DNA from 2 places in the Gordonia sp. G4 genome. Region 1 is predicted to be linked to the other one. Evidence: predicted binding sites of a transcription regulator. Region 1 holds the regulator's gene; the other holds the start of a gene.
What was found. Region 1 encodes LexA, which represses DNA repair genes until DNA is damaged. Its sites were predicted from a motif close to CGAACANNTGTTCG; they were not measured.
Positions count from the first base shown of each region.

Region 2: a site for LexA is predicted at 12,990-13,003, ahead of AC3B5T_RS10335 (HNH endonuclease signature motif containing protein). Genes of this name have one in related genera too.

Region 1 is NZ_CM173442.1:3,931,740-3,946,979, reverse strand. It holds gene AC3B5T_RS17740 (hypothetical protein) at 1-294, opposite strand, end outside; gene AC3B5T_RS17735 (PAC2 family protein) at 518-1,489, shown strand; gene AC3B5T_RS17730 (DEAD/DEAH box helicase) at 1,648-3,639, shown strand; gene AC3B5T_RS17725 (hydrogen peroxide-inducible genes activator) at 3,636-4,568, opposite strand; gene AC3B5T_RS17720 (peroxiredoxin) at 4,694-5,281, shown strand; gene AC3B5T_RS17715 (alkyl hydroperoxide reductase) at 5,293-5,826, shown strand; gene AC3B5T_RS17710 (aminotransferase family protein) at 5,904-7,157, opposite strand; gene hrpA (ATP-dependent RNA helicase HrpA) at 7,241-11,230, shown strand; gene nrdR (transcriptional regulator NrdR) at 11,204-11,695, opposite strand; gene AC3B5T_RS17695 (LysM peptidoglycan-binding domain-containing protein) at 11,795-12,334, opposite strand; gene lexA (transcriptional repressor LexA) at 12,602-13,306, shown strand; gene AC3B5T_RS17685 (phosphoenolpyruvate--protein phosphotransferase) at 13,284-14,993, opposite strand; gene AC3B5T_RS17680 (DeoR/GlpR family DNA-binding transcription regulator) at 15,144-15,240, shown strand, end outside.
Region 2 is NZ_CM173442.1:2,308,442-2,323,681, forward strand. It holds gene AC3B5T_RS10255 (sodium/solute symporter) at 1-409, opposite strand, end outside; gene AC3B5T_RS10260 (hypothetical protein) at 406-843, opposite strand; gene AC3B5T_RS10265 (LytR/AlgR family response regulator transcription factor) at 836-1,651, opposite strand; gene AC3B5T_RS10270 (sensor histidine kinase) at 1,725-2,915, opposite strand; gene AC3B5T_RS10275 (TetR/AcrR family transcriptional regulator) at 2,908-3,519, opposite strand; gene AC3B5T_RS10280 (SDR family NAD(P)-dependent oxidoreductase) at 3,601-4,551, shown strand; gene AC3B5T_RS10285 (polyamine aminopropyltransferase) at 4,545-6,131, opposite strand; gene AC3B5T_RS10290 (DUF350 domain-containing protein) at 6,160-6,585, opposite strand; gene AC3B5T_RS10295 (DUF4247 domain-containing protein) at 6,643-7,176, opposite strand; gene AC3B5T_RS10300 (DUF2617 family protein) at 7,173-7,721, opposite strand; gene AC3B5T_RS10305 (DUF4178 domain-containing protein) at 7,778-8,413, opposite strand; gene AC3B5T_RS10310 (TIGR03621 family F420-dependent LLM class oxidoreductase) at 8,491-9,387, opposite strand; gene groL (chaperonin GroEL) at 9,624-11,249, shown strand; gene AC3B5T_RS10320 (VOC family protein) at 11,302-11,703, opposite strand; gene AC3B5T_RS10325 (winged helix-turn-helix transcriptional regulator) at 11,730-12,128, shown strand; gene AC3B5T_RS10330 (DsbA family oxidoreductase) at 12,175-12,834, shown strand; gene AC3B5T_RS10335 (HNH endonuclease signature motif containing protein) at 13,008-14,609, shown strand; gene AC3B5T_RS10340 (MSMEG_6728 family protein) at 14,676-15,240, shown strand, end outside.

The DNA of each region.
Region 1 (15,240 bases):
ACCGGGGCCCAGGAACGCGACCGCGCCGTCGGCGGAGACGGGAGCCGGTGCACAGTCCGGCGGCGACACCCGGGTGCCCGTCTGTCCGGGCATCGGTGCGCCGGTCACGTCGGCCAGAGCGTTCGCGACCGCCGACGACGGAATCCTGCTCGCGGCCCCCTCGGGGAAGTCCTCGGCCGTCACCGATCGGGCGGAGAGGTCCGGACTGGACGCCGCGGGTTCCCCGGCGACCGAGCATGCGGAGAGCAGGACCGCGGCGGCCACCAGGCAGGCGGCCGCCGTCAGAGGGGACAAGCGCAGAGGGGACAAGCACAGTCGGGGCGCACGCGGCTCGGTCACAACGGTCTACTGTGCCATCGGTTCCGACCCTGCAGGCCCTCCGACACACCGCCCGGATCAGCGCGGGAATCACCGGCGTGTCGAGGTGGTTGCACCCAGATGACGCTCGGCACCCGGGTGCGAGACAATGGACGTTCAGCTGTCTCTTCAGACAGCTGGCAGCAGAAGGAGGGACGACGTGGACGAGCAGCCTGCGCGCGACGACGCGCTGTATGAACTCGCCTTTCCCGCTCCGCAGGTGAGCCGGACCGACGGCACGGGACCGGTACTGATCCACGCGCTGGAGGGGTTCGCCGACGCCGGACACGCGGTCGCACTGGCCGCCGCGCACCTGCGTGACAGCCTCGAGTCCGAGTTGGTCGCCACCTTCTCCTCCGACGAGCTGATGGACTACCGCTCGCGCCGGCCGACCATCTCGTTCAGCGGTGAGACCTTCACGGACGTGGAGATGCCGTCGCTGGCCCTGCACGCGATCCGCGACAACTCCGGCAAGGGCTTCCTGCTCCTCGCCGGTTCCGAACCCGACCTGCGGTGGGAACAGTTCGTCGATGCGGTCCGTCGCCTCAGCGACGGTCTCGGTGTCACCGACGTCATCGGTCTCAACGCGATCCCGATGGCCGTGCCACACACCCGCCCGCCGTCGATCACGGCACACGGCAGCGATCCCGACGCCCTGGGCGACCTGCCCCGCTGGGGATCGGCGATGAAACTGCCGGCCAGTGCGTCGATGCTGCTCGAGCTGCGGATGGGCGAGCACGACTACCGTGCCTCGGGTCTGTCCGTGCACGTCCCGCACTACCTCGCCCAGACCAACTATCCGGCGGCGTCGGCACGGCTGCTGGCGGCGGTCGCCGAACTCGCCGGCCTCGACCTCCCGCTCGCCGCTCTCGACAGCGCCGCGGAAAAGGTGCGCGCACAGGTCGACACCGAGGTCGAGGGAAACACCGAGATCGAGTCGGTGGTGGCCGCGCTGGAGACCCAGTACGACACGTTCACCCAGGCCGCACAGGAACGGGCATCGCTGCTCGCCGCCGAGGAATCGCTGCCCAGCGGCGACGAACTCGGAGCCGAACTCGAGCGGTTCCTGGCCGAGCACACCGGTGACGGCGAGGCGGGCCCCGGGGACGAGGGTCCACGATCACAGATCTGATCTCGGACACCGCCCCGATTCCCGCACCCCACGTCCTGGTCCCCACCGACGACGAGGACGCCGCCCTGGAGCGGTACACCGACTGGTGGACGGGGCACGGACTCGACCTCTACGCCCATCAGGAGGAGTCGCTCCTCGAACTCCTCGCCGGCAGCCACGTGATCCTGGCGACGCCGACGGGCTCGGGCAAATCACTCGTCGCGGCGGGTGCGCTGTACTTCGCGCGCTGCCGCGGCGAGCGCGCGTTCTACACCGCCCCGATCAAGGCGCTCGTCAGCGAGAAGTTCTTCGAGCTGTGCGCGATGTTCGGCGCCGACCAGGTCGGTCTGCTGACCGGCGACGCCGCGGTCAACGCGGACGCGCCCATCGTGTGCGCCACCGCCGAGATCGTCGCCAACCTCGCGCTCGCCGCGGGCGGTGAGAGCGACATCGGCACCCTCGTCGCCGACGAGTTCCACTACTACGGCGAACCGGACCGCGGCTGGGCGTGGCAGGTCCCGCTCATCGAACTGCCGTCGACGCAGTTCCTGCTGATGTCGGCGACGCTGGGCGACGTGTCGTTCTTCGTCGACGATCTGACCCGCCGCACCGGCCGCGAGACCGTCGAGGTCACCGGCGCGCAGCGACCGGTCCCCCTCGAGCACTCCTACGCGATGACCCCGATCCACGAGACGATCGAGGAACTGGTCGATCGGGGCCGGGCGCCGGTCTATGTGGTGCACTTCACCCAGGCCGCCGCCGTCGAGCGCGCGCAGGCCCTGCTCAGCGTCCGCATCTGCGACAAGACCGAGAAGGCGGCGATCGCGGAGGCCATCGGCGACTTCCGGTTCTCCACCGGTTTCGGCAACACCCTGTCCAAACTGCTGCGCGCCGGTATCGGCGTGCATCACGCCGGCATGCTCCCGCGGTACCGCCGCCTGGTGGAACGTCTGGCCCAGCAGGGCCTGCTGAAGGTCATCGCCGGCACCGACACGCTCGGCGTCGGGATCAACGTGCCGATTCGCACGGTGCTGTTCGCGGCCCTGAGCAAGTACGACGGACGCCGGGTCCGTCGTCTGCGGGCCCGCGAGTTCCACCAGATCGCCGGTCGCGCCGGGCGTGCCGGGTTCGACACGATCGGATACGTCGTCGCCCAGGCCCCCGATCACGACGTGGAGAACGCCCGGGCGGTGGCCAAGGCCGGCGACGATCCCAAGAAGCTGCGAAAGCTGGTGCGCAAGAAGCCCCCCGAGGGTTTCGTGTCGTGGGGTGAGAAGACGTTCACCCAGCTCATGGACGCTCCCGACGAGCCGCTGCGCAGCCACTTCCAGATGACGACGGCCATGCTGCTCGAGGTGCTCGGGCGGCCGGGTGACTGCTTCGCCGCGGTACGCCACCTCCTCGAGGACAACCACGAGCCGCGCGATCGGCAGCTGCGCACCATCAAGCACACGATCGAGCTCTATCGCGGGCTGCGGGACGCGGGCATCGTCGTGCAACTCGACGAACCCGACGACACCGGCCGGCACATCGCCCTGAGCGTCGACATGCCCGAGAACTTCGCGTTGACCAACCCGCTGTCCGCCTTCGCGCTGGCGACCTTCGAGATCCTCGACCCGGAGTCGTCGACCTACGCGCTCGATGTGGTCTCCGTCCTCGAATCGACGCTGGAGAACCCGCGGCCGCTGTTGCTCGCGCAGCGCAAGGTCGCGCGCGACGCCGCGATCGCCGAGATGAAGGCCGACGGGATCGAGTACGAGGAACGGATGTCGCGACTCGAGGAGATCACCTGGCCGCAGCCGCTGGCCGAGGAGATCTTCGCCGCCTTCGACATCTATCGTCGCGGCCATCCATGGGTGTCGTCGTTCCCGCCGGCGCCGAAATCCGTTCTCCGCGAGATGCTGGAGAAGGCCATGACGTTCACGGAGCTGATCTCCGCGTACGGGCTCGCCCGCAGCGAGGGCGTGCTGCTGCGCTATCTGTCGGACTGTTATCGCGTCCTGCGCCAGGGTGTGCCGACGAGCGTGGTGACGCCCGAGATCGAGCGGATCGTCGAAGATCTGGGCACCATGGTCCGCGATGTCGACTCGAGCCTCGTCGACGAATGGGAGGCCCTCGCCGCGCAGGCAGCCGCCGCCGCGTCGACCGAGCCGGCCGGCGACCCGGTCTAGAGCGGGGTCACGGCGCCGGTTGCACCGACGAGATCGCCGATGACAGAGGCGAGTTCGTGGTAAGCCTCGTCGTGGCGGGCCGAGGCCCGGAAGACCAGGCCGATCCGTCGACCCGGACGGGGGGCCGCGAACGTCGCGGTGGCCAGATCGCCCGACGCCGTCTCCGACGCGACCGCCGTCTGCGGGATGAGGGTCACGCCGAGACCACCGACGACGCAGTGCACCGCCGTGGTCAGCGACGCTGCCCGGGTCTGTCCGAGATCGGGCCGCACGCCCGCGAGCCGGCACACCTCCAGGGCCTGGTCACGCAGGCAGTGTCCCTCGTCGAGGAGGAGCAGGGGCAGTTCCGCGAGTGCGGTGGGGTCGACGCGGCGGCGTCCGGCGAGCGCATGCCCGGACGGGAGCGCGAGAACGAAATCCTCGCGATAGATCGGGACTTCGACGATGCCGGGCATGTCGACGGGGAGGGCGAGCAGTGCCACGTCGAGGACGCCGGTACGCAGCTGTTCGACCAGCCGCGCGGTCTGTTCCTCCACGACGCGGGGCACGAGGTCGGGGAACCGCCTGGAGAGCCCGCGCAGCAGTGTCGGCAGAACATACGGCGCCACCGTCGGGATGACACCCAGCCGCAGCGCCCCGTGCAGCGGCTGTCCGGCGCCCGCGGCCGCCGAGGTGAACTCGTCGACGGCCTCGGTCACCGCGATCGCCCGCGGCAGGAGCTCGACACCGTCGGCGGTCAACTGGACACGCCGTGTGGTGCGTTCGACGAGGGTCACTCCGAGACCGGCCTCCAGCGCGGACAGCGCCTGCGACAGCGAGGGCTGACTGACACCGAGATCTGTTGCGGCAGTTCCGAAGTGGCGACGGTGAGCCAGGGCGACGAAGGCACGCAGACCCGCGACGGTCGGTTGATAAGTTCTATCGGGCATGCCTATCAGTGTAGTGCTAATCATCACGTTTCGCTTTTGGCCGATATCCGGCACGATGGTACTCGTACCTCGCGAAACTCGTTCGCGCGCAATTTCACTACATTCACCAGCTGAAGGAGCGAAACATGCCCCTGCTCACCATCGGTGACCAGTTCCCCGCCTACAACCTCACCGCCGTCATCGGTGGCGACCTCAGCAAGGTCAATGCCCAGCAGCCCGACGACTACTTCACGACCGTCTCGTCCGACGACCACCCCGGCCAGTGGCGCGTCGTGTTCTTCTGGCCGAAGGACTTCACCTTCGTGTGCCCGACCGAGATCGCCGCTTTCGGCAAGCTGAACGACGAGTTCGCCGACCGCGACACCCAGGTGCTCGGCGCCTCGGTGGACAACGAGTTCGTCCACTTCCAGTGGCGCGCACAGCACGAGGACCTCAAGACCCTCCCGTTCCCGATGCTGAGCGACCTCAAGCGTGAACTGGCCACCGCGGCAGGCGTTCTCAACGCCGACGGGGTCGCCGATCGCGCCACCTTCATCGTCGATCCGAACAACGAGATCCAGTTCGTGTCGGTCACCGCGGGTTCGGTGGGCCGCAACGTCGACGAGGTCCTGCGTGTCCTCGACGCGCTGCAGTCCGACGAACTGTGCGCCTGCAACTGGAAGAAGGGCGACCCGACGATCGACGCCGGCGAGCTCATGACGGCCGGCGTCTGAGAGGAGACCAGATGAGCATCGACAATCTCAAGGAAGCACTCCCCGAGTACGCCAAGGATCTCAAGCTCAACCTCGGTTCGATCAGCCGCACCACCGCGCTGACCGAGGAACAGCTGTGGGGAACCCTGCTGTCGACCGCTGCCGCCACGCGAAATGCGAAGGTGCTCAGCGAGATCGCCGACGAGGCCGCCGACACGCTCTCCGCGGAGGCCTACAACGCGGCGCTCGGCGCCGCGTCGATCATGGGTATGAACAACGTGTTCTACCGGGGTCGCGGCTTCCTCGACGGCAAGTACGACGACCTGCGGCCCGGCCTGCGGATGAACATCATCGGCAACCCCGGCGTCGACAAGGCCGCCTTCGAGCTGTGGTCGTTCGCGGTGTCCTCGATCAACGGCTGCGGCCACTGCGTCGCCGCACACGAGAACACCCTGCGCGAGGCCGGCGTCGACCGTGAGGCGATCTTCGAGGCGCTCAAGGTCGCGTCGATCGTCAGCGGCGTCGCCCAGGCGATCGCGACCACCGAGGTGCTCGCCAACGCCTGATGCACCGCACGTGGAACAACGACAGGGCCCGGCTGCGTTCAGCAGCCGGGCCCTGTCGTATGTCGTGGTCTGGTGCGTCAGCTCAGCGCCGCGCGCATCCGGTCGGCGAGTTCGCCGACCTCGGCGGTCGTCATCACGAAGGCGGGCGAGACCTGCAGCGCTCCTTGCCCGGCGGCGCGGGTGCTCACCCCGTGTTCGCGCAACTTCAGCACCGCCGCCGGGGCCGTCGCGGGGTCGGCCAGCTGAACCGCGGTGACCGCGCCCAGCCCGGTCCGGACCTCGGCGACCGAGTCGAGGTCGGCGAGTGGTGACAACGCCGCGGCGAGATCGCCTTCCAGACGCGTCGCCTCGGCCAGGAGGTTCTCCCGCCGGATGATCTCGAGATTGGCCAGGGCGGCCGCCGCCGCGCCGGCGTGCCCCCCGTAGGTGTAGCCGTGCCGCCACCACACGCCGCCGGCGAAGAACGGTTCGGCGATCCAGGGGGCGATGAACACCGCACCCATCGGGACATACCCGGACGTGAGCCCCTTGGCGGTGGTGATCATGTCCGGTTCGAGTCCGAATCGCGTTGAGGCGAACCAGGATTCGCCGCCGATACGGCCGAATCCGGTGACGACCTCGTCGACGACGAAGAGGATGTCGTGGTCCCGGCAGATGGCGCGCACCTCGGCGAGGTACCCCTCCGGCGGCAGGTAGATGCCCCCGGCGCCGATGATCGGTTCGCAGAAGAATGCGGCGATGTTGTCGGCGCCTACGCGTTCGACGAGTCCGAGCAGGCTCTTGGCGTCGTCCCAGTCGACGTTCTGGACGTCGTGCATGAGCTCGCCGTACCCGTCGTGGTTCAGCGGGATGCCGGCCAGCGAGGTGCCCGCGGCGTGCATCCCGTGGTAGGCCTTGGTGCGGCTGACGACGACCCGCTTGGACTCGCGTCCCTGCTCCACCCAGTAGCGGCGGGCGAGCTTGACCGCGGTGTCGATCGAGTCGCTGCCGCCGGAGGTGAAGAAGATCTTCGACCCGGGCACGGGTGCGATCCCGCCGAGTTCCTCGGCGAGGCGGAGCGTCGGGTCGCTCGCGATGTCACCGAAGTTCGAGTAGTGCGCGATGGTGCCGAGCTGTCGTGCGACGGCGTCGGCGATCTCGGTACGTCCGTGGCCCACGTTGGTGAACCAGAGCCCGGCCGTCGCATCGAGGTAGGAGTTGCCGGCGCGGTCGAAGATCCGTGCGCCCTCGCCCCTGGTGACGACGAACGGTCCACTCGCGGTCACCGCCCCCATGTCGGCGAAACCGTGCCACAGCGATCCGGGAGTTCCCGTGCTCGAACCATCAGCCATGGCCCCAATGATGCCGGTCTGCGCGCCGTGCGCGGCCACTGGGGTGAACTCCGGTCCGCACCGACCCATATCCTGGAGAGATCATGTCGGCCCCGTCTTCCTCCCCCTCCCCGTCCTCGGGAAGTGCCTCGTCCACAGATGCATCGAGCGTCTCGCGCGCGGACCTCCTCGGCGCACTCGACGACGTGGGCCTCGTCGACGCCGACCGGCTGCGGCGTCGCATCGACCGGCTCTCGGCGCGTCCCGATGCCGCGAAGTGGCAGCAGCTCGTCACCGACGTCGACAAGGCACATGCCCGTCTCGACCGGCGACGGGCGAGCGTACCGGTCCTTCGATTCCCCGACGAGCTCCCCGTCTCGGCGGCCCGGGACGAGATCGCCGCGGCGATCCGTGACCACCAGGTCGTGGTCATCGCGGGCGAGACCGGCTCGGGAAAGACCACCCAGCTGCCGAAGATCTGCCTCGAACTCGGCCGCGGCATCCGTGGGTCGATCGGCCACACCCAGCCCCGCCGGATCGCGGCGAGCTCGGTCGCCAGACGCATCGCCGACGAGACCGAGACCGAACTCGGCGACGCGGTCGGCTACTCCGTACGGTTCACCGACCGGTCCGGTGCCGACACCCTCGTCCGGGTCATGACCGACGGCATCCTGCTGCGCGAGATCGCCACGGACCCGATGCTGCGCCGCTACGACACCCTCATCATCGACGAGGCGCACGAGCGCAGCCTCAACATCGACTTCATCCTCGGATACCTGCGCCGGCTGCTGCCCCGGCGGCCGGATCTCAAGGTGATCATCACCTCGGCGACGATCGAACCGGCCCGGTTCGCGCGGCATTTCAGCACCCCCTCGGCGTCGGTCCCCGTCATCGAGGTGTCGGGCCGTACCTATCCGGTCGAGATCCGCTACCGTCCGCTGAGCCTGCAGGAGCGGCCCGACGACGGTGACGACGCCGGCGGTGGCGAACACGCCGACCTCGACCAGATCCAGGGCATCGACGCCGCCGTCGACGAACTGTGGGCGGGTGGCCGCGGCGACATCCTCGTGTTCCTGCCCACCGAACGGGACATCCGGGAGACCGCGGACGCGCTGCGTCGCCGCACCGTCGGCGGCAAGGGGCCGGCTGCCGAGATCGTGCCGCTGTACGCGCGGTTGTCGATCGCCGAGCAGCAGAAGGTGTTCGCCCCCTCCGACGGGCGCCGGATCGTGCTGGCGACCAATGTGGCCGAGACCTCGGTCACCGTGCCCGGCATCCGGTATGTCATCGACACCGGCACCGCCCGGATCAGTCGATACTCGACCCGGACGAAGGTCAATCGCCTTCCCATCGAACCGGTGTCGCAGGCCAGCGCCCGGCAGCGCGCCGGTCGTTGCGGTCGCGTCGCGCCGGGTGTGTGTATCCGCCTCTACAGCGAGAACGACTTCGAGTCCCGGCCTGCGTTCACCGACCCGGAGATCCTGCGCACCAATCTCGCCGCCGTCATCCTGCAGATGACCTCCCTCAAGCTCGGTGAGATCGCCGAGTTCCCGTTCGTCCAACCGCCCGACGACCGGGCGATCCGCGACGGGATGGGTGTTCTCACCGAACTCGGCGCCATCACCGTCCCGAGTGAGGGCGGCCCCCCGCGACTGACCCCGATCGGCCGGTCGATGTCGCGGATTCCGGTCGATCCCCGGGTCGCCCGGATGCTCATCGCCGGGCACGAGCTCGGCTGCCTCGATCACCTTCTCGTCATCGCCGCCGCGATGTCCCTCCCCGACCCCCGGGAACGGCCTGCCGAACACCGCGAGGCCGCCGACGCCCAGCACCGGCGCTTCGTCGTGCCCCAGTCGGACTTCCTGTCGTACGTGGAGCTGTGGCGATACCTCGGCGAACAGCGTAAAGCGATGTCCAGCAGCGGTTTCCGTCGGATGTGCGAGCGTGAGTACCTGCACTTCCTGCGCATCAGGGAATGGCAGGACCTCCATCGACAGCTGACCGAGATCGTCAAGGACCTCGACTGGTCGGTCGCGGCGACCGAGCTCGACGCCGACGCCGTCCACCGGGCCATCCTGTCCGGGTTGTTGAGCAACATCGCCGCCCGCAACACCGAGGGCCGCGAGTTCACCGGCGCGCGCAACACGACACTGCTCATCTTCCCCGCCTCGTCCCTCGCGAAGAAGCCGCCGGCCTTCATCATGGCCGCCGAGGTCCTGGAGACGTCGCGGCTCTTCGCGCACACCGTCGCCGGTATCGATCCCCTGTGGGCCGAGCGCCTCGCCGGCGACCTGGTCAAACGCACCCACAGCGAGCCGCACTGGTCCGCCCGACGCGGCGCGGCCATGGCCTACGAGCGCGTCACCCTCTACGGGGTCCCCCTCGTCGCCCGTCGGCGCGTCGACTACGGCCCCATCGACCCGGAGGTCTCGCGCGAGTTGTTCATCCGGCACGCCCTGGTCGAGGGTGACTGGCGGACGCAACACGGGTTCTTCGAGCGCAACCGCAATCTCCTCGACGCCGCCACCGATGTCGAGAACCGCACGCGCACCCGCGGTCTCGTGATCACCGAGGATCAGCTCTTCGAGTTCTACGACCGGCGCCTACCGCCCGACATCACCTCCGCACGTCACTTCGACACCTGGTGGAAGAAGGCCCGGCGCGCCGAGCCCGATCTGCTCGACCTGCGTCCCGAAGACGTCACGGGTGGCACCGAGGTGGCTCCGACGGACTACCCCGGCGCATGGCAGCAGGGCGACACACGACTCGAACTGCGGTACCGGTTCGAGCCCGGCGCACCCGACGACGGGGTCACGGTCGTCATCCCACAGGCACTGCTCCCCCACATCCGCCCGGTCGGCTTCGACTGGTCGGTCCCCGGGATGCGTACCGAACTGGCCACCGCGCTGGTCAAGACCCTGCCGAAACAGCTGCGCAAGAGCATGTCCCCCGCCCAACGGTTCGCCGAGGCGGCCCTCGGCCGGCTCACCCCGCGCAAGGAACCGCTGACCGCGGGGCTCGCTCGCGAACTCTCCGCGATCACCGGGATGACGGTCACCGCAGCCGATTTCGACACCGACCGGGTACCGGCACACCTTCGGATGCATTTCGCGGTCGCCGACGGATCCGGACAGATCATCGCCCGGGCCGACTCGTTGTCCGAGCTACAGCAGACCCGGACGCCGGCGGCACCGAGAACGGTGTCACGCACGCTGTACCGGAACTGGACCGCCGACGGGATCGGCACGCTCGCCGACCAGAAGACGGTCGACGTCGCCGGACAACGGCTGACCAGGTACCCGACGATCGACGCGGTGTCCGACGAGAAGGGACGCACGCGAGGCGTCTTCGCCGTCGACGCTGCGACTCCCGAGACCCGCGACCGGCTGCTGCGTCGCGGCATCGTCGCCCTCCTCGATCTGGCGATACCACCGCTGCACAAGCGAATCGCGGGATCCCTGGGCCCGGCGGCCCGACTCGCCCTGAGCCAGAGCCCGTATGCGGACACCGAGGCGCTGCTCGCCGACTGCACACGACGGGCCATCCGGGACACCGTCGCCGGCGTCGACGACGCCGAGCTGACGGCTCTTCGCTCACCACAGGCATTTTCGGGCTTCCTGGAGCGTATCCGGCCACGGATCACCGAGGCCGCACCGGACTACTTCTCGCTCGCCGTCGCGGCGCTCGAACGAATGGCGCCGGTCCGGGCGGCGATCGACCGGCACGCCGGTTCGCTGGCCGCCGACGACGTCGCCGAGCAGATCGACCACCTCGTGTTCGACGGATTCGTCGCAGCCACCGCCCGACGGCACCTGGAGAACCTGCCGCGCTACCTCGAAGGTGCGCAGGCACGTCTGGAGGCGCTGCCCGGGTCGGCATCGCGCGACCAGGCCGGTGTGGCGGTCATCGATCGAGTAGTCGAACGGTGGGCCCAACGACTCGAACAGGTGCCGGAACACCGACGGGCGATCGTCGACGACGAAGCGCAGTGGCTTGTCGAGGAACTACGCGTGGGATTGTTCGCCCAGCGTCTCGGTACCGCGTTTCCCGTCTCGGAGAAACGGGTCCTACGAGCTCTGGACCGGCTCGGCTGAGACGGTGTCGGCCCGCCCGCCGGACGCCGACTTCAGGTCGTCGATCTCGCGCTGGAAATCCTCCACCGAGTCGAACGACCGGTACACCGAGGCGAACCGCAGGTACGCCACTTCGTCGAGATCGCGGAGCGGACCCAGGATCGCCAGACCGACCTCGTTGCTGGGGATCTCGGCCGATCCGCTGGCGCGCACGGTGTCCTCCACCTGCTGGGCGAGCTGGGCGAGTGCGTCCTCGGCGACGTGTCGGCCCTGACAGGCGCGTCGGACACCGCGCATCACCTTCTCGCGACTGAACGGCTCGGTCACACCGTTGCGTTTGACCACGGCGAGCACGGCGCTCTCCACGGTCGAGAAACGGCGGCCGCACTCCACGCACGAGCGGCGGCGTCGGATGGCCTGCCCTTCGTCTGCGACACGCGAGTCGATGACCTTGGTGTCGTCGTTCTTGCAGAAGGGGCAGCGCATCGTGTCCTCACGCAGGTCGCGGGACGCTGGAACGCACCGAATCCGTGCGCCCCGCCGCTTCTCGGCCGGCCCCTGTGACATCGAGGATACCGCCCGGCCTCAGCGGTACCGGGGGGTGAGCAGGGGCTGGCCCACCTGCAGCGCACTCGTGGGCAGATCGTTCATCGCGACGATCTCGTCGATCACGATCTCGCGCGGCATCTCCGGCGCCACCCGGCCGGCGATCGTGCTCAGGGAGTCCCCCGCGCGCACGTGGACGACCTCCGCACTCACGGCGGCAGGGGTCATCGAGTCCGAGTAGTTCTGGCCGACGACGCCGAACACCCACACGACGAACGCCAGCCCGACGCCGGCGAGGACCGCCACCGCGGTGCGGCGACGGCGACGGAACACCGCGGCATCCGGCGCGAGAGGGCCCCGGCCCCTGGACCCCACCGCCGAGCCGCAGCTCGTGGCGCCGACACGCGGGGTCAGCGGTGACCCGCCCGCCGGACGGTTGCCTGCCGGCCGGTTGTCGACCGGGCGGCGACCGTCGGACAGCGGGGCACGGGTCCGGACGCGATCGGCGCGATCGGTACGCGCCCGAACGGTGTCGGGACGGTCGGTACGGACGGGAGCGACGAGAGTGTCGGTGCGCATGGTGCCCTCCGAGTGTTCGGTGCGAGATCCTCTGGGTGAGATCTTCTGGTGTGGTGTGTGGTGCTGTCGGTGTTCGAACTTCGATCAGGTGTTCGATGCACTGATGTTCGAATTTGTAGCACGGCGCACCGACAAAGTCTCGCGACACATCGAACAAATGTTTGAGGTGAGGGTCGCACTCCGCTAGGCTCGGACCCGGCTGAACATCCCCACCGGACATCCCACGGGCCATCTACCTGCACGTTCCGAAGACGAGAGGAACTGAACATGAGTGACACCGGCGACAGGCGCGGCCGAGCGCGGGGAGTCGACGACGAGGCCCCGATCGACGTCGCCGCCGCCGAGGCCTCACTCACCCCGCGACAGCTCGGGGTCCTGGAGGTGATCCGCCGCTCGGTTCGCGAGCGCGGTTATCCGCCCAGCATCCGCGAGATCGGCGACGAGGTCGGGCTCGCCTCGACATCGTCGGTCGCCCACCAGCTGCGAACGCTGGAACGCAAGGGCCTGCTCAAGCGAGATGCGAACCGGCCCCGCGCGGTCAACATCGCCCCGAGCGAGCCGCCGTCGCCGGAGACCCCCTCGGCCGGTCAACTACCCGAGCCGACCTTCGTGCCGGTCCTCGGTCGTATCGCGGCCGGTGGTCCGATCCTGGCCGAGGAGGCGGTCGAGGACGTGTTCCCGCTTCCTCGCGAGCTGGTCGGCGAGGGCTCGCTGTTCCTGCTGCGCGTCGTGGGCGAATCGATGATCGACGCGGCCATCTGTGACGGCGACTGGGTGGTGGTCCGGCAGCAGAACGTCGCCGACAACGGCGACATCGTCGCGGCGATGATCGACGGCGAGGCCACGGTGAAGACCTTCAAGCGTCAGGGCGCCAACGTGTGGCTGATGCCGCACAACGAACTGTTCGATCCCATCCCGGGCAACGACGCCGTGATCCTCGGCAAGGTCGTCACCGTGATGCGGCGAATCTGACCTCTCCGCCGACCGAACGGTCGAGCACTGCCGCGGCCGCTTCGCGCGCCGCGGCAGGATCGGACGTGGCCAGCGCGGCGTCGGCGGCAGCACGGCAGTCCTGTGTGGTCACCGCACCGAGCCTGGCCCCCACCGCGGCGGCCGCGGCGGGCGCACTGGACAGCGAGGTCACCCCGAGACCCACGAGGACGCAGGCGAGATTCGGATCGGCGGCCGCCTCACCGCAGACCCCGACCGGCTTTCCCTGTCGGACACCCGCGGCGGCAACACCCGCGATCAGGCTGAGCACGGCGGGTTGCCACGGGTCGGTCAGCCCGGCGAGATCGGCCGACATCCGATCGGCCGCCATCGTGTACTGCGTCAGATCGTTGGTACCGATGGACACGAAGTCCACCTCCGCGAGCACGGCCTCGGCGAGGATCGCCGCCGCGGGCACCTCGATCATGACCCCCGCGACCAGACCCCGACCCCGGACCTCCGCGGCGAACACCCGCGCCTCCGCCGGCGAGGCGATCATCGGCGCCATGACCCACGGCGCGACCTTCGAGCCGACGGCGGCCAGCGCGATCGCGTCGAGCTGATGTGCGCGGATCTCGGGATGCGCCAGGGCGATTCGATCCCCACGGACCCCCAGCGCCGGATTGGACTCGTCGGGATGCGTCACGAAGCGGAGCGGTTTGTCCGAGCCGGCGTCGAGGGTGCGTATCACCACCTTCCGCCCGTCGAAAGCACCGAGGACCTCACGGTAGATCCCGGCCTGCTCGTCCACCGACGGTTCGTCTGCGCGTTCGAGGAAGGCGAGTTCGGTGCGGAAGAGTCCGACACCCTCGACGGGGTGTCCGGCCGCGGCCCGTGCCGACGATCCGTCGGCGACATTGGCGAGCACTGACACACCCACGCCGTCGGCGGTGCGCCCCGGACCCGTCCAGCCGGCGACGACCTCGGCGCGTCGCCGGTCCTCCTCGACGCGTGCCCGGGCCGTGTCCGCATCGGGCTCGACCTCGATGCGACCGGTTGTTCCGTCGACGAGAACGGTTGTGCCGGGCTCGATCTCGGCCAGATCAGTGACCGCGACGACGCATGGGATCCCCAGCTGCCGCGCGATGATCGCGGTGTGACTGGTGGGGCCGCCCAATCGGGTGACGAGCGCGATCGTGCTCGCCGGGTCGAGGCCGGCGGTGTCGGCGGGCGCAAGATCGTCGGCGAGCAGCACCGACGGCACCTGCGGTGTCGGCACACCCGGCTCGGGCAGGCCGAGCAGTTCGGCGAGCACGCGGTCGCGGACGTCGTTGAGATCGGTGACCCGCTCGGCCATCAGCCCGCCGAGTTTGGTGAACACCGCCGCGAACTGCTCGGTGGCCGCGACGGCCGCGGCTTCGGCGGAGGCGCCCTTGGTGATGAGCGCCGTCGCGGAACCGATCCATCCCCGGTCCTCGGCCAGCCCCGCGGTCGCCGCGAGCACCTCCGCGGCCACCCCGGTGTTCTGGGAGGCGCGCGTGCGCAGTCGCGCAGCGACGGCCCCGGCAGCCGAGGCGAAGCGCGTCACCTCGTCGGCGCGGCGCTCCTCGGGGATCTCCACGCCGACGCCGAGCGTCTCCGGCGAGTGATCGGGCCGCTCGCCCGGCCACAGCGCCGGACCGTGCGCCAGTCCGCCGACCACCGGGGTCCCTGTCAGGATCTGCGCCATCGTCTTGCCTCTCACTCGACTATCGATGTGACCACCGTTACAAAAAGTGCTTGACTTGTCAACACAAACAGGCGTAAACACAATTACTACAACATCCAATCCCACACGCCTCAACAAGCGGGGTGGCTGGAACCTTCAGATCGGAGCGATGTGTACGCCGAGGAGAGACAACAGGCGATCGTCGACGAGGTGCGCGTCGCGGGGCGGGCATCCGTGGCCGCGCTCGCCGAGAAATTCGACGTCACCA
Region 2 (15,240 bases), 1.6 Mb from region 1:
TGAGGTACAGCACGCACACGACGACCACGACGAGCATCGCCGTCTTCCGCGCGGCCGTGGAGGCGAGGCGGAACTCGGCGAAGTCGGGCACCGTGTAGGCCCCGGATCGACGCAGTGGCGCAGCGACGAACAGCAACAGGCCCAGATATCCGGCGGTGAATCCCACGGGGTACCAGAGGGCATCGGCGCCGTACTTCGCGATGAGCCCGGCGACTCCGAGGAACGATGCCGCCGAGAGGTATTCGCCGGAGACCGCGGCGGCGTTCCACCGCGAGCCGACGGTCCGGGACGCCACGAGGAAATCGGAGGTGGTGCGCGAGAACCGGCCGCCCCACGCACCCACGACGATGGTGGCGATGGCGGCGGCGAACAGACCGACCGCGGTGAGGGCGTGGACCTCGGCCGTCACGGCGGCCCCTGCTCTGGCACATCGTCCCCGACGGGGTCGGCCGGGTCGTCCCCGACGGGGTCGGTCGGGTCGTCGTCGACGAGGCCCATGAAGTCGCGTTCGGCCTGTTCGGCGAGATGTACGTACAGTCGGCCGGTCAGGTAGAGGACCGGGAACGCGAGCAGCCCCAGCACCAGCCAGATCAGGCGGATGCCGAAGACCTCGGCGTCGGCGATGCCCGGGAACAGCCAGGCGGCAACAGGTATCGCGGCCGAGACGGCGAGCAGGGCGCCACCGAGTCGGAGGGCGAGGCCGAGCTGGGCGCGCATGAGGCCCCGCACGAGCGCGTCGCCGACCTCGGTCTGTTCCTGGACCTCGACGCGGGTGCGCACCATCCGCGCCCCGCGGCGCGCGGCGAGCACCACGCGTTCGCGCTGGGGCGGGTGCTCAGCCATCGTCTCGGCCGGTGGGGGAACGGTACTGGCGCAGCGGATCCCGGATGAGACGGTCCTTGAGTTCGCGGACCTGACGGCGGCTCACGGGTAGTTCGACGGCGTCGGACGCGCCGTTCGCGCGAACGCACACCACGGTGCCGCCGCCGACGGTGCGCAGGCCGGTGACCATGGGCAGCGCGACGAGGTAGGACCGGTGTACTCGCGCGAAACCGGTCTCCTGCCAGCGGGATTCGAGGGTCGACAACGGGATGCGCACGAGGTGGGCGCCCGAGTCGGCATGCAGGCGGGCGTAATCGCCGACGGCTTCGACCCAGGAGATCGAGTCGCGTCGGACGAGCGAGGTCACGCCGCTCATCTCGACCGGGATGACATCGTCGGAGCCGGTGCGGCGGTCCGGGCGAGCGGCCGTCTGCTCGGGTTCGGGTGTGCGTCCGCGGCGCTCGAGGCTGGCGCGGACCCGCTCGACCGCCTGCGTGAGACGTTGCTCGCGAAGAGGTTTGAGCAGGTAGTCGACCGCGCCGACCTCGAACGCGTCGACGGCGCGGTCGTCGTGGGCGGTGACGAACACGATCGCCGGGGGCGAGGCGTACTTCGCCAGCACGCCGGCGAGTTCGAGTCCCGACAGGCCGGGCATGTTGATGTCGAGGAAGATCGCATCGATGCGATGGTCGTTGAGCTCGCGGAGGGCGCCGGTGGCGTCGGAGGCGGACCAGACCTCGGCGACGTCGTCCTGCCGGTTCAGCAGGTAACCGAGCTCGTCGAGAGCGGGTGGTTCGTCGTCGACCGCGAGTACCACCAATGCGGTCATGGAACACCTCCCGCCTCGACGACAGACCGCAGTTTACCGCCCTGGGGTTCGCGCACCCGCCCGAACCGGGCGTTCACGCCCGGATGCCCGCGCGGAACTTCGGAACGCGCATGCCCACTTTGGTGCCGGCGCCGACGGCCGTCTCGACGACGAGCCCGTAGTCGTTGCCGAAGGCGGCGCGGAGCCGGTGGTCGACATTGGTCAGGCCGACGTGCGCGCCCTCGCCGTGATCGAGGGCGTCGAGGGCACCGCTGCGCAGGAGTTCCGGTTCCATGCCCACGCCGTCGTCCTCGACCGTGATGACACAGTCGGTGCCCTCGTCGGCCGCGACGATGGTGATGGTGCCCCCGCCTTTCGACGCGAGGCCGTGCCGTACGGCGTTCTCGACGAGCGGTTGCAGCGCGAGGAACGGTACGACGACGTTCAGGACCTCGGGCGCGACATGCAATTTGACGTCGAGTGCGTTGCCGAAGCGGGCTCGTTCGAGCGTCAGGTAGCGGTCGATGTTGCGCAGTTCGTCCGCGAGCACGGTGTACTCGCCCGCGGCCCGGAAGGAGTACCGGGTGAAGTCGGCGAAGTCGAGGACGAGCTCGCGCGCGCGGTCGGGGTCGGTCCGCACGAACGAGGCGATGGTGTTCAGCGCGTTGTAGATGAAGTGCGGACTGATCTGCGCGCGCAGTGCGAGGACCTCGGCGCGGTTGAGTCGTGCGCGTGAGGCGTCGAGGTCGGCGAGTTCGATCTGACTCGACGCGTACCGCGCGACTTCGGCGATGGCGCCGAGCATTCCGGGGCCGGGCCGTCGGGTCGTGGCGACCACGAGGACCCCGACCCCGACGTCGTCGGCGAGGAGGGGCTGGGCCACGAGCGCGCGCACCGGGGACTCGGCGCCGCTGGGGTCGGTGAGCAGTACGCGCCGGAGGTCGCCCAGCGCGGAGGTCGCCGCACGATCGGCGTGACCGAGCATCTCGTTGTCCCAGATGTCGTCGCCGTCGGGCAGATGGGCGAGGCGGCTCGGTTCACCGTCGTAGAGGGCGACCGCCTCGGCGCCGGTGAGCGTGAGCAGGTGAGGCAGTGCCTCGCGAGCGGACTCCGCCGAGAGTCCGGTACGCAGCGAGCGGGCGGCCAGGGACGCGGTGTGCAGCGCGAGATGGACCGCCCGCTCGGCCGGGGTCCGCACGACGCGCCGGGTGCGGATCAGCACCACCGCGCCGACGCACGCGAGCACTCCGAGCAGGACGAGGGCGATCGTCACCCCGCTAGACATCGGCGTTCCGGTCATGTTTGTCGGGCCCGATGACGCTGTCTCCGTGAGGTAGCGACGAGATGGCGAGATCGATGAGGGTGTGCCGGTCGGCGCGCCACTTGTCGGGCGGTAGGTGGCCGTGGGTGTCCAGGTCGGTGAGGCCGTGCGTCGTCGCGAACAGCAGCGCCGCATGGTGTCGTGCGGCGTCGGCGCCGACGATACGGCTCACGAGGGACATCAGACCGTCCTGCGCGCGGGCGGCGGCGGGGATGGCCGGCGCGCCCGCCGGAGTCGCGAACATGAGCCGGTACAGATGTGGCCGGTCCAGCCCGAGGTCGGACAGCGCGTGCATCGCCGTCCGCACGGCGTCCTCAGGGGACAGGTCCGGGTCGGACGCGATGACCTCGAGTCCGTCGGCGACGACCGCCCACGCCTCGGCGGCGAGTGCCGCCAGCAACTCGTCCTTCCCGACGAAGTGCCGGTACGCGGCGGACCGGGAAACCCCGGCGCCACTGCCGACCTCGCGCAGGGTCACCGCTTCCGGTCCGCCCTGGTCGAGCAGTGCCGACGCCGTCGCCAGCAGTGCCTGCCGGGTGTGTGCCGCGGTCTCGGCCCTCGTGGTCATCGCTCCACCCTACAGTTGACACTGTCAACCGAATAGGGTTCTCTTGAGTTGACAACGTCAACTCAAGCGGCGGGAGCCGACATGAACCCACCCCCCACCTCCAACCCGGCCTGGACGCTGGTCATGACGGGAGCAACGCGCGGCATCGGCCTGGTCGCCGCACGGACGATCGTGTCGACAGATCTGTCCTGTCACCTCGTCGCGCTCGCCCGCGGAGGCGGACCCGCCGGGTTCGTGGACGGTTTCGGTGAGAACGCCGCGCGCGTCGTCGTGGTCGATGCCGATCTCGCCGACACCGCGGGCACGGTTGCCGCGGCGGCGGAGATCCGGCAGATGCTCGACGACGCGGCCCTTCCACCGTTGCGGGGGCTGGCGTGCAACGCGGGTATCCAATACGTCGACGACCGGCAGGTCACCGTCGACGGACTCGAGGCGACCTTCGCGGTCAACGTGCTCGCGAATCACGTGCTGATCGGTGAGCTCGGCGGACACCTGGCGCGCGGTTCCCGGATCACGTTCACGGTGAGCGACACGCACTTCGGCGACTTCCGGCACAATCTGGGCCTGGTGCCGGCGCCACGATGGGCCCCTCCGGCGCGGTTGTCCCGGCCCGGCGCGTTCGGCGGCGCCAGCCCGTCTTCCGGCCGAACCGCGTACTCGACCAGCAAGCTGGCGGCGATCCATCTCGTCCACGAGTGGGCACGTCACCTGCCCGACGGGATCGAGATCGTCTCCTACAATCCGGGTTACGTGCCCGGTACGGACCTGGTCCGGGCGGCGAGCGTACCGCAGCGGTGGGCGAACAGATGGGTTGTTCCGGGTCTGACCCTCGTCGGCCCGCTGGACCGGCCCGCCGCGGCGGGCCGGCGTCTCGCGTCGGCGATTCTCGGTGTGCCACATGCGGCCACCGGCGCCTACGTCGACCGTGGGCGGGTGTCCGACTCATCAGCGGAGAGTTATGACGCCGAACGCGAACGCGACCTCTGGGATCACCTCGAGCATCTGCGTTCGCAGACGTGCCGACGTCAGTAGGTCGCCCACTCGCCTTGCGCGTACCGCAGGATCCTCGGGTCCATCAGGGTGGAGGGCGGCACGTTCAATTGTTGCCTGTCGAGTGGGAAAACCGTTGCGGCAGAGATCTGTTCGGGGCTGAGGAATCGGAGCGGGCCGGGTGCCCGCACGGTCGGCGTGACGCGGCCGCCGGCGCCGGCCAGGTGGAATCCCCAGTCGCCGAAGGCCGGCACGTCGACGTGGTACGGGGTCGGGTCCAGCCCGGCCGCGCGCATGGTCGACGCCACGCACCAGAACGATTTCGGTGCGAAGTACGGCGACCCGGCCTGCACGACGGTCCGGCCCGTCGGGGTGAGATGTGCACGGACCATCGCGTAGAACTCGGTGGAATACAGCTTCGCGGTGGCCGAGTCGTCGGGATCGGGCATGTCGACGATGATCACGTCGAACCGGCGGTCGGTGCCGCGTAGCCAGGAGAAGGCGTCGGCGGCGATCACCTCGGCTCGGGGGTCGCTCATCGCCCCCCGGTTCAATGTCGTGAGACGCTCGTCGGTCCGGGCCAGGCGGATCATCTCCGGGTCGAGTTCGACGAGCGTGACGTCGCGGGCGTCGGGATAGGTGAGCACTTCGCGGAGCGCGAGTCCGTCACCGCCGCCGAGGATCAGGACGGTGCCGCGCTCGCCGGACATCGCCGGATGAACCAGGGTCTCGTGATAGCGGTGCTCGTCGACGGAGGAGAACTGCAGGTCGCCGTTCAGGTACAGGCGGGTGTCGGCCGCTGCGCCGAACCGGTTCTCGGTGATGACGATGTCCTGATAGGCACTGCGTTCGGCGGCGACGATGGGATCCCGGTACAGGGCCTGGCGGGCGGTGATCTCGAAGCGACCGGACAGCATCAGTCCCGCGACCAGGACGGCGACGACCGCGATCGCCGACGCGGACAGGACCGCCATCTGGGTGCGCGACATCGACTTTCGGAAGATGACGAAGACGAGGAAGCACCCGGCCGCGGCGTTGACGAGTCCGACGACCAGAGCACCTCGCAACTGGCCGAACCACGGCAGCAGCAAGAAGGGGAAGCACAGGCCACCGATGAGGGCGCCGATGTAGTCGACGGCGAACATGTCGGCGACCGCCGAACCGGCCTCCTGGCGTCGAATCCGTTGCAGCAGAACCATCAGCAGCGGGATCTCGGCGCCGATCAGGATGCCGAGCACGAAGGCCACGAGGATGAGGGCGGGCGTGTACAGCTCCAGGTACGCGAACGCCGCGTAGAGTGCCATCACGGACAGTCCGCCGATGAGCGCGAGCAGCAGTTCGATCACCGCGAAGGCCGTGACCGACTGCGGCTGGAGGGGTTTGGCCGCGAGCGACCCGATCCCCATCGCGAAGACCATCACCGCGAGGACGATCGACGCCTGCGTCGCGGTGTTGCCGATCAGGAACGACCCGAGCGAGACCAGGGCGAGCTCGTACACCAGGCCGCACGCGGCGCAGACGAAGACGACGCCGAGCAGTCCGGCGCGGGCGAGTCGCGGCCGCGTCGCCAACGTGTCCGGAGCGGTGTCGGTCGTCGCCGGACCGGGGTCGTCGACGGTCACCAACGGACGGGGGAGTGTGGTGACCCGGTCACAGGATGGAGGCGGCGACGATGATCGACACCCCGATGTGTGCGACGCCCTGCACCCAGACCGCCGGGTGGGTCTCCGGGTGGACCAGGAGTTCGCCCAGATTCCCGGGGGTCAGCAGGTCGATGACGAGGAAGGTCACCGCCATCACGATCAGGCCGATCGCCGAGTACACCGCGGTGTAGGTGAGTCCCTCGAGGAGCCGGCCTTCGCTCGCGACGATGGCCGCGGTGACGATCACGGCGACGGCGAGCATGTTGGAGCCCACCAGGATGCCTGCGTTGCGGTTGCGCTCGGTCCACAGCTGCGAACGGAGCTTCCCGGGCGTGAGCAGGTCGAGGATGCCGAACGACACGATCATCAGGATCACGCCGACGCCGGCGTAAGCGCCTGCCGCGTAGGCATTCTCAGCGATATCAGCGAGCATGGTCTTCTCCGTTGGTTGATCGGACGAGTTCGATGGGACGGGCCGGTCGGACAACGATCATTTGCCGCCACCGCCGCTCCCGCCGCCGCGGTTTCCGCTGCCGCTACCCGCATAGCGGGGGGTCGGTACCCAGAACGCGCCGACGTAGGGGTGGTAGTGGTTGTAGCCGGACCGGTAGTCGCGGCTGAGCATCACCCGGGTGGTCCCGGCGGCCAGCGGGAACAGACCGACGAGGTAGTCGGGATACTGCAGGAACTGCGTGCCGGAGATGTTGCCCGCGTCTGTGGCGCCGGTCCGCTGGTCGCTGGGACGTTCGGCGTCGCGGATGTCGGCGGCGACCTCCGCCGGGGTCCCGTCGGCGACGTAGGCGTCGACGTCGCCCTCGTCGAGCGAGGTGTCTCGCTCGTAGTTCTGGGAGATGTAGTCGCGCGCCGACCCCCCGATTCCGCCCCCGCGGGCCACTCGCGCGGTGCACGCGCCGATCAGCGCGAAAACGGTGAGCACGACGATCACACCGATGATGATGTTGCGGATCTTGTTGAGGCGGCGGCGCGGGTCCGGCTGCCGGTCGGGCGGGAACTGCTCGGTCATCGGCGGGCCACCGGTCCGCGGTCGATTCTGCTGGAGGTGATCACGACCTCGCCGGCTTTCGGGTAGGTGTGCCAGGTGTGCCAGCTGATGTCGTCGTCGGTGGACTCGGAGACGATCGCGGTGACGGCATACGGGTCGCCGGGGAAGCGGCCCATCACGCATGGATGTCCGGTCGCCAACTGCTCGGTGACGCGCGCGGCCAGTTGTTCGACGAGTGCGGCGAGATGGTCCGAGGTCACCTGTTCGACGCGGGAACTGAAGTAGTAGCCGCTCTCCTGGAAACTCTCCGGAAGTGCCGAGGTCACATCAGGCAGGCAGGCGACGGTCTCACAGATTCGTTGCACCCCGTCCTCGACGAGCACCTGATGGCTCGCGCCGAGCAATCGCACCGACACGGTGATGCCGTCGATGTCGCGGTCCTCCTGTGCCAGGGGCTCCTGCAACGGTGCGCTCAGTGAGAAGCCGAGCTGTGCCGCGCTGGTGTCGGCGAAGGCGACCGCCAGTTGTGCTGCGGGGTCGCCGGGATGTCCGGGGTTCTCTGTCATGCGGGTGCGATCTCCCTGCTCAGGGCGTCTCGGTCGGGTGGACGGCGGTCGGGCCGTCAGGGCGTCTCCGGAGCCGGGTTGCTGGGATAGATTCGATAGTCCGCCCGGGACAGCAGTTCACCGCGGGCGCACTCCCAGCCGCTGCCGTAGTCCTCGAACGAGAGGCGGTCGTCGCCGGCCTGGTAGTCGTGGTAGGCCATCCGGCCGGAGGTCGCGAGCCCGGTCGTGCCCGCGGAGGTGAAGCGCGCCGAACCCGCCTCCTCCGACTGGTAGCGACGACCTTCGAGCTCCACGGTGTCGGGGCCGGGACTGACGGCTGCACCGGGCAACTCGTGCCACAGCACGACCTCGAGGTCGGGATCGTCCTCGACCGAGATCCAGGCCTTGGACCCGACACCGGTGTCCAGGAAGTTCTCGGTCCAGGTGTAGCCGTCCTGGGTCAGGCGCAGCGTGCCGCGGACTGCATAGGTCTGACCGCGCAGTTCGACGAGATCGCCCGGCTTGAGATCGCGGGGATCGCCGTAGACGGAATCGTCGTCGGCCGAGGAGAAGGGATCGCCGGGCCGGTAGGTCCGCTCGCGCAGGGCGTCCTGTTCGGCCTGCCGGGCCCTGCGGTTGCCGAGGAAATTGAAGATGACGACCACCGCGATGATCGCAAGCAGCGCCACGATGATGATCAACAGGAATTCCACGGTTCAGACCCTAGCCGACCTGGCCGCCCGGGATGGCAGTCGTCGAAGGTGCGAATGACCGCGATCGCTCCTGACGCTCAGGCGTCGGCGGCGCGCAGCAGCGGGATGATCGGTGCGAATTCCTCCAGGGCCGGCTCGTGGACGGAGATGTAGGAGATGCCGGTCCGCGCGCGCAACCCCACGAGCCGCTCGGCGATCTCTGCCGTGGAGCCGACCAGGACCGTCGGCAGCTCCGCGAACGCCTCGGCGGAGCCTGCGGCCTCGGTGGCCCCGGGAGTCCGCTCGAACACGGACTCGGGGTCGTCGGTGACGGCGACGACCTGTACCAGCAGGTTCCATTCGATGTCGGGAACGCGTTCGCCCGCGGCCCGGCGGGCGAAGGCGACGCGGGATTCGAAGTCGTCGGCGGTGAGCAGCCGGAGTTCGCCGTCACGACTCGTCCGGGCCGCCGTGAACGCGACGATGTCGGCGTGGTCGGCGGCGACCCGGAGAACGCGGTCGCCGTTCCCGGCGACCATCAGCGGTACCCGCGCCTGCACCGGCCGCGGCTCGACGCCGGGGTCGTCGAGCGCGGACGCCACCTTCCTGACCGTGGACGACAGGTGATCGACACGACGGCCCGGGGTCCCGAAGTCGATGCCGGCCGCCTCGAACTCGTTCTTCGCATATCCGGTGCCGAGTCCGAGTTCGACCCGTCCGCCGGACAGCCGGTCGACGGTGGCGACGTCGCGCGCGAGGAGCGCGGGGTTCGTGAATGCCGCGTTGAGGACGAAAGTGCCGAGCCGGAGGCGTTGCGTCGCCGTCGCCGCCACGGACAGCGCGGGCCACGGGCTCGGCGCACCGAGGTGGTCGGGGAAGAGCAGCACGTCGTAGCCGAGGTCTTCGACGTGGCGGGCGCGACTCGTCCAGGAGGCCGCGTCGTCGACGGTGAACATGTTGACCCCGAAGCGGAAAGGTCTGGGCGCGCCGGACATACGGATCACGCTAATCAAGGCCGTGCCCCCGGGTGTGGCGATCCCGTCGGTCTGCCGCCGATCCGACCTTGCACTCGCGGTGGGCGAGTGCTAAAAACGAGGTTGGCACTCGCGAGCTGTGAGTGCCAGGTCGGGACGGTGAGGCCGGTACCGAATGACACACCGGTCGTCCGTCGCGGGCACCGAGTTCCGGCCATACGAACCTAGTGTCACCCCCTTCGGAGGATCACTTACCCATGGCCAAGCAAATCGCGTTCGACGAAGAGGCCCGTCGCGGCCTCGAGCGGGGCCTCAACAGCCTCGCCGACGCCGTCAAGGTGACGTTGGGACCCAAGGGTCGCAACGTCGTGCTGGAAAAGAAGTGGGGCGCCCCCACGATCACCAACGATGGTGTGTCCATCGCCAAGGAGATCGAGCTGGAGGACCCGTACGAGAAGATCGGCGCCGAGCTGGTCAAGGAAGTCGCCAAGAAGACCGACGACGTCGCGGGCGACGGCACCACCACCGCCACCGTTCTGGCCCAGGCTCTCGTCCGTGAGGGTCTGCGCAACGTCGCTGCCGGCGCCAACCCGCTGGGTCTGAAGCGCGGCATCGAGAAGGCCGTCGAGGCCGTCACCGAGTCGCTGCTGAAGAGCGCCAAGGAGGTCGAGACCAAGGAGCAGATCGCTCAGACCGCAGGCATCTCGGCCGGCGACCCCTCGATCGGCGAGCTCATCGCCGAGGCGATGGACAAGGTCGGCAAGGAAGGCGTCATCACGGTCGAGGAGTCCAACACCTTCGGCCTGCAGCTCGAGCTCACCGAGGGCATGCGCTTCGACAAGGGCTACATCTCGGGCTACTTCGTCACCGACGCCGACCGCCAGGAAGCCGTCCTCGACGACCCGTACATCCTGCTGGTCTCGGGCAAGGTCTCGACCATCAAGGACCTGCTGCCGCTGCTGGAGAAGGTCATCCAGGCCGGTAAGCCGCTGCTGATCATCGCCGAGGACGTCGAGGGCGAAGCTCTCTCCACCCTCGTCGTCAACAAGCTCAAGGGCACCTTCAAGTCCGTCGCCGTCAAGGCTCCGGGCTTCGGTGACCGCCGCAAGGCCATGCTGGCCGACATCGCCATCCTCACCGGCGGCGAGGTCATCAGCGAAGAGGTCGGCCTCTCGCTCGAGGGTGCAGGCGTCGAGCTGCTCGGTACCGCACGCAAGGTCGTCGTGACCAAGGACGAGACCACCATCGTCGAGGGCTCGGGCGATCCCGACGCCATCGCCGGCCGGGTGGCCCAGATCCGCGGCGAGATCGAGAACAGCGACTCCGACTACGACCGTGAGAAGCTGCAGGAGCGTCTGGCCAAGCTGGCCGGCGGTGTTGCGGTCATCAAGGCGGGCGCGGCCACCGAGGTCGAGCTCAAGGAGCGCAAGCACCGCATCGAGGACGCCGTCCGCAACGCGAAGGCTGCCGTCGAAGAGGGCATCGTCGCCGGCGGTGGCGTGGCCCTGCTGCAGTCGGAGCCGGCCATCGACGCACTCTCGCTCGAGGGTGACGAGGCCACCGGCGCCAACATCGTCAAGGTCGCGCTCTCGGCTCCGGCCAAGCAGATCGCGATCAACGCCGGGCTCGAGCCGGGCGTCGTCGCCGACAAGGTCCTCAACTCGCCCACCGGCACCGGCCTCAACGCCGCCACCGGTGTGTACGAGGACCTGCTCAAGGCCGGCATCAACGACCCGGTGAAGGTCACCCGCTCGGCGCTGCAGAACGCAGCCTCGATCGCGGCTCTGTTCCTCACCACCGAGGCCGTCGTCGCCGACAAGCCCGAGAAGAACGCCGCACCGGCCATGCCGGGTGGCGACGAGATGGGCGGAATGGGCTTCTGATCTCCTGATCAGATCCCTGCGTTCACTCAACGCAGCTCCAACCGAAGGCCGGTCACCCGAGAGGGTGGCCGGCCTTCGGCGTTGCGAACACGGTCGCGACGATCTCCGGCGACCACTCGACGTATTCGAGGACCGCGCCGTCGGGGTGGCGAAGGTAGGCGAATCGTCCTGTCGCACTGTGTGATTCTCCGATGACGACGGCTGCGGACGTGCCGGTGATCAGCGCGATGAGTGCGTCGAGATCATCGACTATGACGGGTCCGACGGTGGACCGGTAGGTTTCGACATCGTCGTCGGCCCCCGCGATGAGGAGGAAGTCGCCGACGGCGGCGAGTTCGGCCCTCTCGAAGGCGAAACGGAGATCGGCGGATGCACCGACGAGGGTCTCGTACAGCGGTAGCGACTCGTCGAGGTCGGCGACGAATACTCTGGCGTAGGTCTTCAGCACTCGCATCGACCCCACGCTAGGAGCGCAGGCGGATGAGCGGCAGTACGAACTTCGAGGTGAGTGGGTCCGCCGGGCCGTCGTCCGAGGCCGAGGAGCGGGCCCGGGGACTCGCGCGGTCGGTCTTCGCCGTGGTGTCGACGAAGTGGGGTCTGACCGTCCTCGAGGAGATTCGGCAGCGACCCCGCCGATTCCGCGAGCTGAAACGGTCGATCGGGACGATCAGCGACAAGGTGCTCACCCAGACGCTGCGCGACCTCGAAGCGCACGGACTGATCCATCGTCACGACCATCGCAGCGCGAACCCGCGGGTGGACTACACGGTGACGGACGCCGGTCGAGACCTGGTCACGACGGTCCACGGTCTCTGCGACTGGTCGCGAGCGCATCTCGACGACCTGCTCGGGGTGCCCGGATCGCTCGACCGAGCGTGAGTGCACTCCCGGGAACGTTCTCGATCCGGGAGGTGTTGAGACGGCCATGAGTGCTCCCATCACCGTCGACATCTGGTCCGACATCGCCTGCCCCTGGTGCTACATCGGCAAACGCAAGTTCGAGGCCGGACTGGCGGAGTTCGCCGGGCGTGACGACGTCGAGGTGACCTACCACAGCTTCGAGCTCGCCCCCGACACACCGGTCGACTTCGACGGCTCGGAGATCGACTTCCTCGTCCGGCACAAGGGCATGCCCGCCGAGCAGGTCCGGGGGATGCTCGACCAGGTCCGTGAGATCGCCGCCGGCGTCGGTCTCGACTACGACTTCGACCGGTTGCAGCACACCAAGACACTGAAGGCGCACGAAACCCTGCATTTCGCGAAAGCGCATGGCCGACAGACGGATCTGGCCGAGCGCCTGTTCAAAGCGTACTTCGAGCAGGGGCGGCACGTCGGCCGCGCCGAGGAACTGGCCGATCTGGCGGCTGATGTCGGCCTCGAGCGCGACGCCGTCCTCGCCGCGCTGGAGTCGGGGGAGTACTCCGCTGCCGTCGCCGCCGACATCGATCAGGCGCGGGCGTACGGGATCAGCGGTGTGCCGTTCTTCGTCATCAACGGCAAATACGGCGTCTCTGGTGCACAGGCGCCGGAGACGTTCACCCAGGCCCTCGACAAGGTCCGCGCCGAGGCGGTCGATCGTGTCTGAACCGCCGGTGCGCTTCGAGATGATCGGCGACGACGACGCGGCAGTCTGCGTCGACGGCGTGTGTGTACTGCCGGAGGCGGGGACCGACACGTCGGAGCCTGTGCTGGAGTGAGTTTCGGAACCGTCTGACGCGGTCGGCGATTCTTGTCGGTGGTCGGTCATATATTGGTTTCATGCAATTCGGGGGCGAGGGCGCAGGAATCTCGGGCGATGAGTCCGAGTCCGAGTTGTCCTTGCCTGCAGTGCTTTCCGATGTCGAACTGTCGGCCACCGAGCTGGTGGATGTCATCACCCACTGCGCGTCGATCACCTCCGCCGCTTCCTACCGACTCCTGACTGCGGCGAGTCTGCTGCACGAGGAACGCGAACTCGACTACCAGCTGCGCCGCACCGAACACCACGACGGCCAGGCCTCGTCCGAAGACGAACTGCACCGGCGCGCGGCCGACGCAGCCGCCGGGATCGATCCGTACGCCGAGTACGGGCCCGATGGATTCGACCAGGCCACCGCCGAACTCGGCGCCGCGCTGATGATCCCCGCCGCCGAGGCCCGCGATCTCATCCGCACAGGTGATGTCCTGCGTTACCGGCTCATGCTGACCGGCAACACCCTGGCCTACGGGCGGATCGACCAGCGACGCTTCACCATCGCCATGAAACGTACCGACTTCGTGCCCGACGCCGACGTGCCGACCGTCGATGCTCATCTGGCCGAGGCGATCCTGGCCCGCCCACCGATGTCGACCACCCAGTTCACCATCCTGGTCGACTCGATCGTCGCCAAGCATGCCCCCGATGCGGTTCGTCGCCGCCGCGAACGCGCCGGCGACGACCGCAAGATCATCATCGCACCCGACCGATTCACACCCGGCCAGTCTCGTATCACCGGCACCCTGCCCGTCACCGACGCCGCCGAACTCAACACCCAGCTCGACGCGATGGCCGCCGCAGTGCATCACGACGACCCTCGCACCACACAGCAACGACGCGTCGATGCCCTGATCGCGCTCGCCGCCCACCTCGATGTGCTTCCGTGCCGCTGCCCACACTGTGCGCCCGCACCGGTCGACCTCGACGACCCGCAAGCCGAAACAGGCCTGGAGACAGACGGTCTCGATGCAGGCCCGACATCCGACGCCGGCTATGCGCCTGTGCCTGTTCCGGTGCCGATGTTCCACATCGTGGTGAACTTGTCTACGCTGCTCGGCCGCGACGACGACCCCGGGTTCCTCGACGGACACGGACTGATCGACGCCGACACCATGCGATCACTGCTCGCCGACGCGCAACGCTCTTTCGTCAACGCCGACGCCGGCGCCGATGCCGCAGCCGGCTCCCGATACGCCCCGAGCCGCAAGCTGCAGACCCTGGTGCGCTGCGGTGAGCTGTGCTGCACCTTCCCCGGCTGCAACTCACCGGTGTGGACGGCTGATCTCGACCACACCATCCCGTTCGACCACGAATCACCACGGGCCGGTGGTCCGACGTCGCAGCGCAACCTCAAGCCGCTGTGCCGTTTTCACCACCGGATCAAGACCTTCGGCATGTGGCGCGACTACCAGGACGAGTACCTGACCGCCTGGTTCCAGTCCCCGACCGGACACACCTTCGTCGGCAACGCGTTCAACGGCCGCGACCTGTTCGGCTACCTCGTTCCCGGACGCCCGCCCGATCATCCGGCACGCAGCAAGCTCGCCGAGCAGCGAGCCACCCGCACCACCGCCCACCGTCGCGAGATCGACGCGTGGAACGCCGCCAACCCACCACCGTTCTGAACGGTTTGTCGGCTGCGCGTCGCGGCCGACGTGTGAGTGCACGGTCGTAGTGGGTATGCGAGGACGATGCAGACGTTCCTGCCCTACCCGGATTTCCGGCGCTCCGCCGAGGTCCTCGACCCCGCCAGGCTCGGCAAACAGCGGGTCGAGACGTTGCAGATCCTGCGGGCGCTCGAACTCTTCGACTACGGCTGGACCAATCATCCCGCGGTGATGATGTGGCGCGGGCACACCCCGGCACTGGTCGCCTACGGGCTCGCCGTCGTCGATGTGTGGACCCGCGAAGGGCGTGCGGACAGCACCGCGGCGATGATCGCCGAGTTCGCGCCCGATGTGGTGGGGCGACCCCAGTCCGAGTTGGCCGCGCAGGGTCGGATGCCCGAGTGGCTGGGCGATGACAGGCTGCATCGCAGTCATCGTGCCGCGCTGCTCCGCAAGGCGCCGGACTTCTACGGCGCCGTGTTCGACGACGTCGATGACGAGCAACCGTACTTCTGGCCCGATCCGCCCGTCGCCGAGGTCCGTGACCTGGATGCGCCGACCCGCACCGTGTGGATTGTGCGGGCGACCTCGGACGAGCAGTACGCCGAATTCCGACGTCGGCGGATCGTCGGGTTCGGCACCGAGTCCG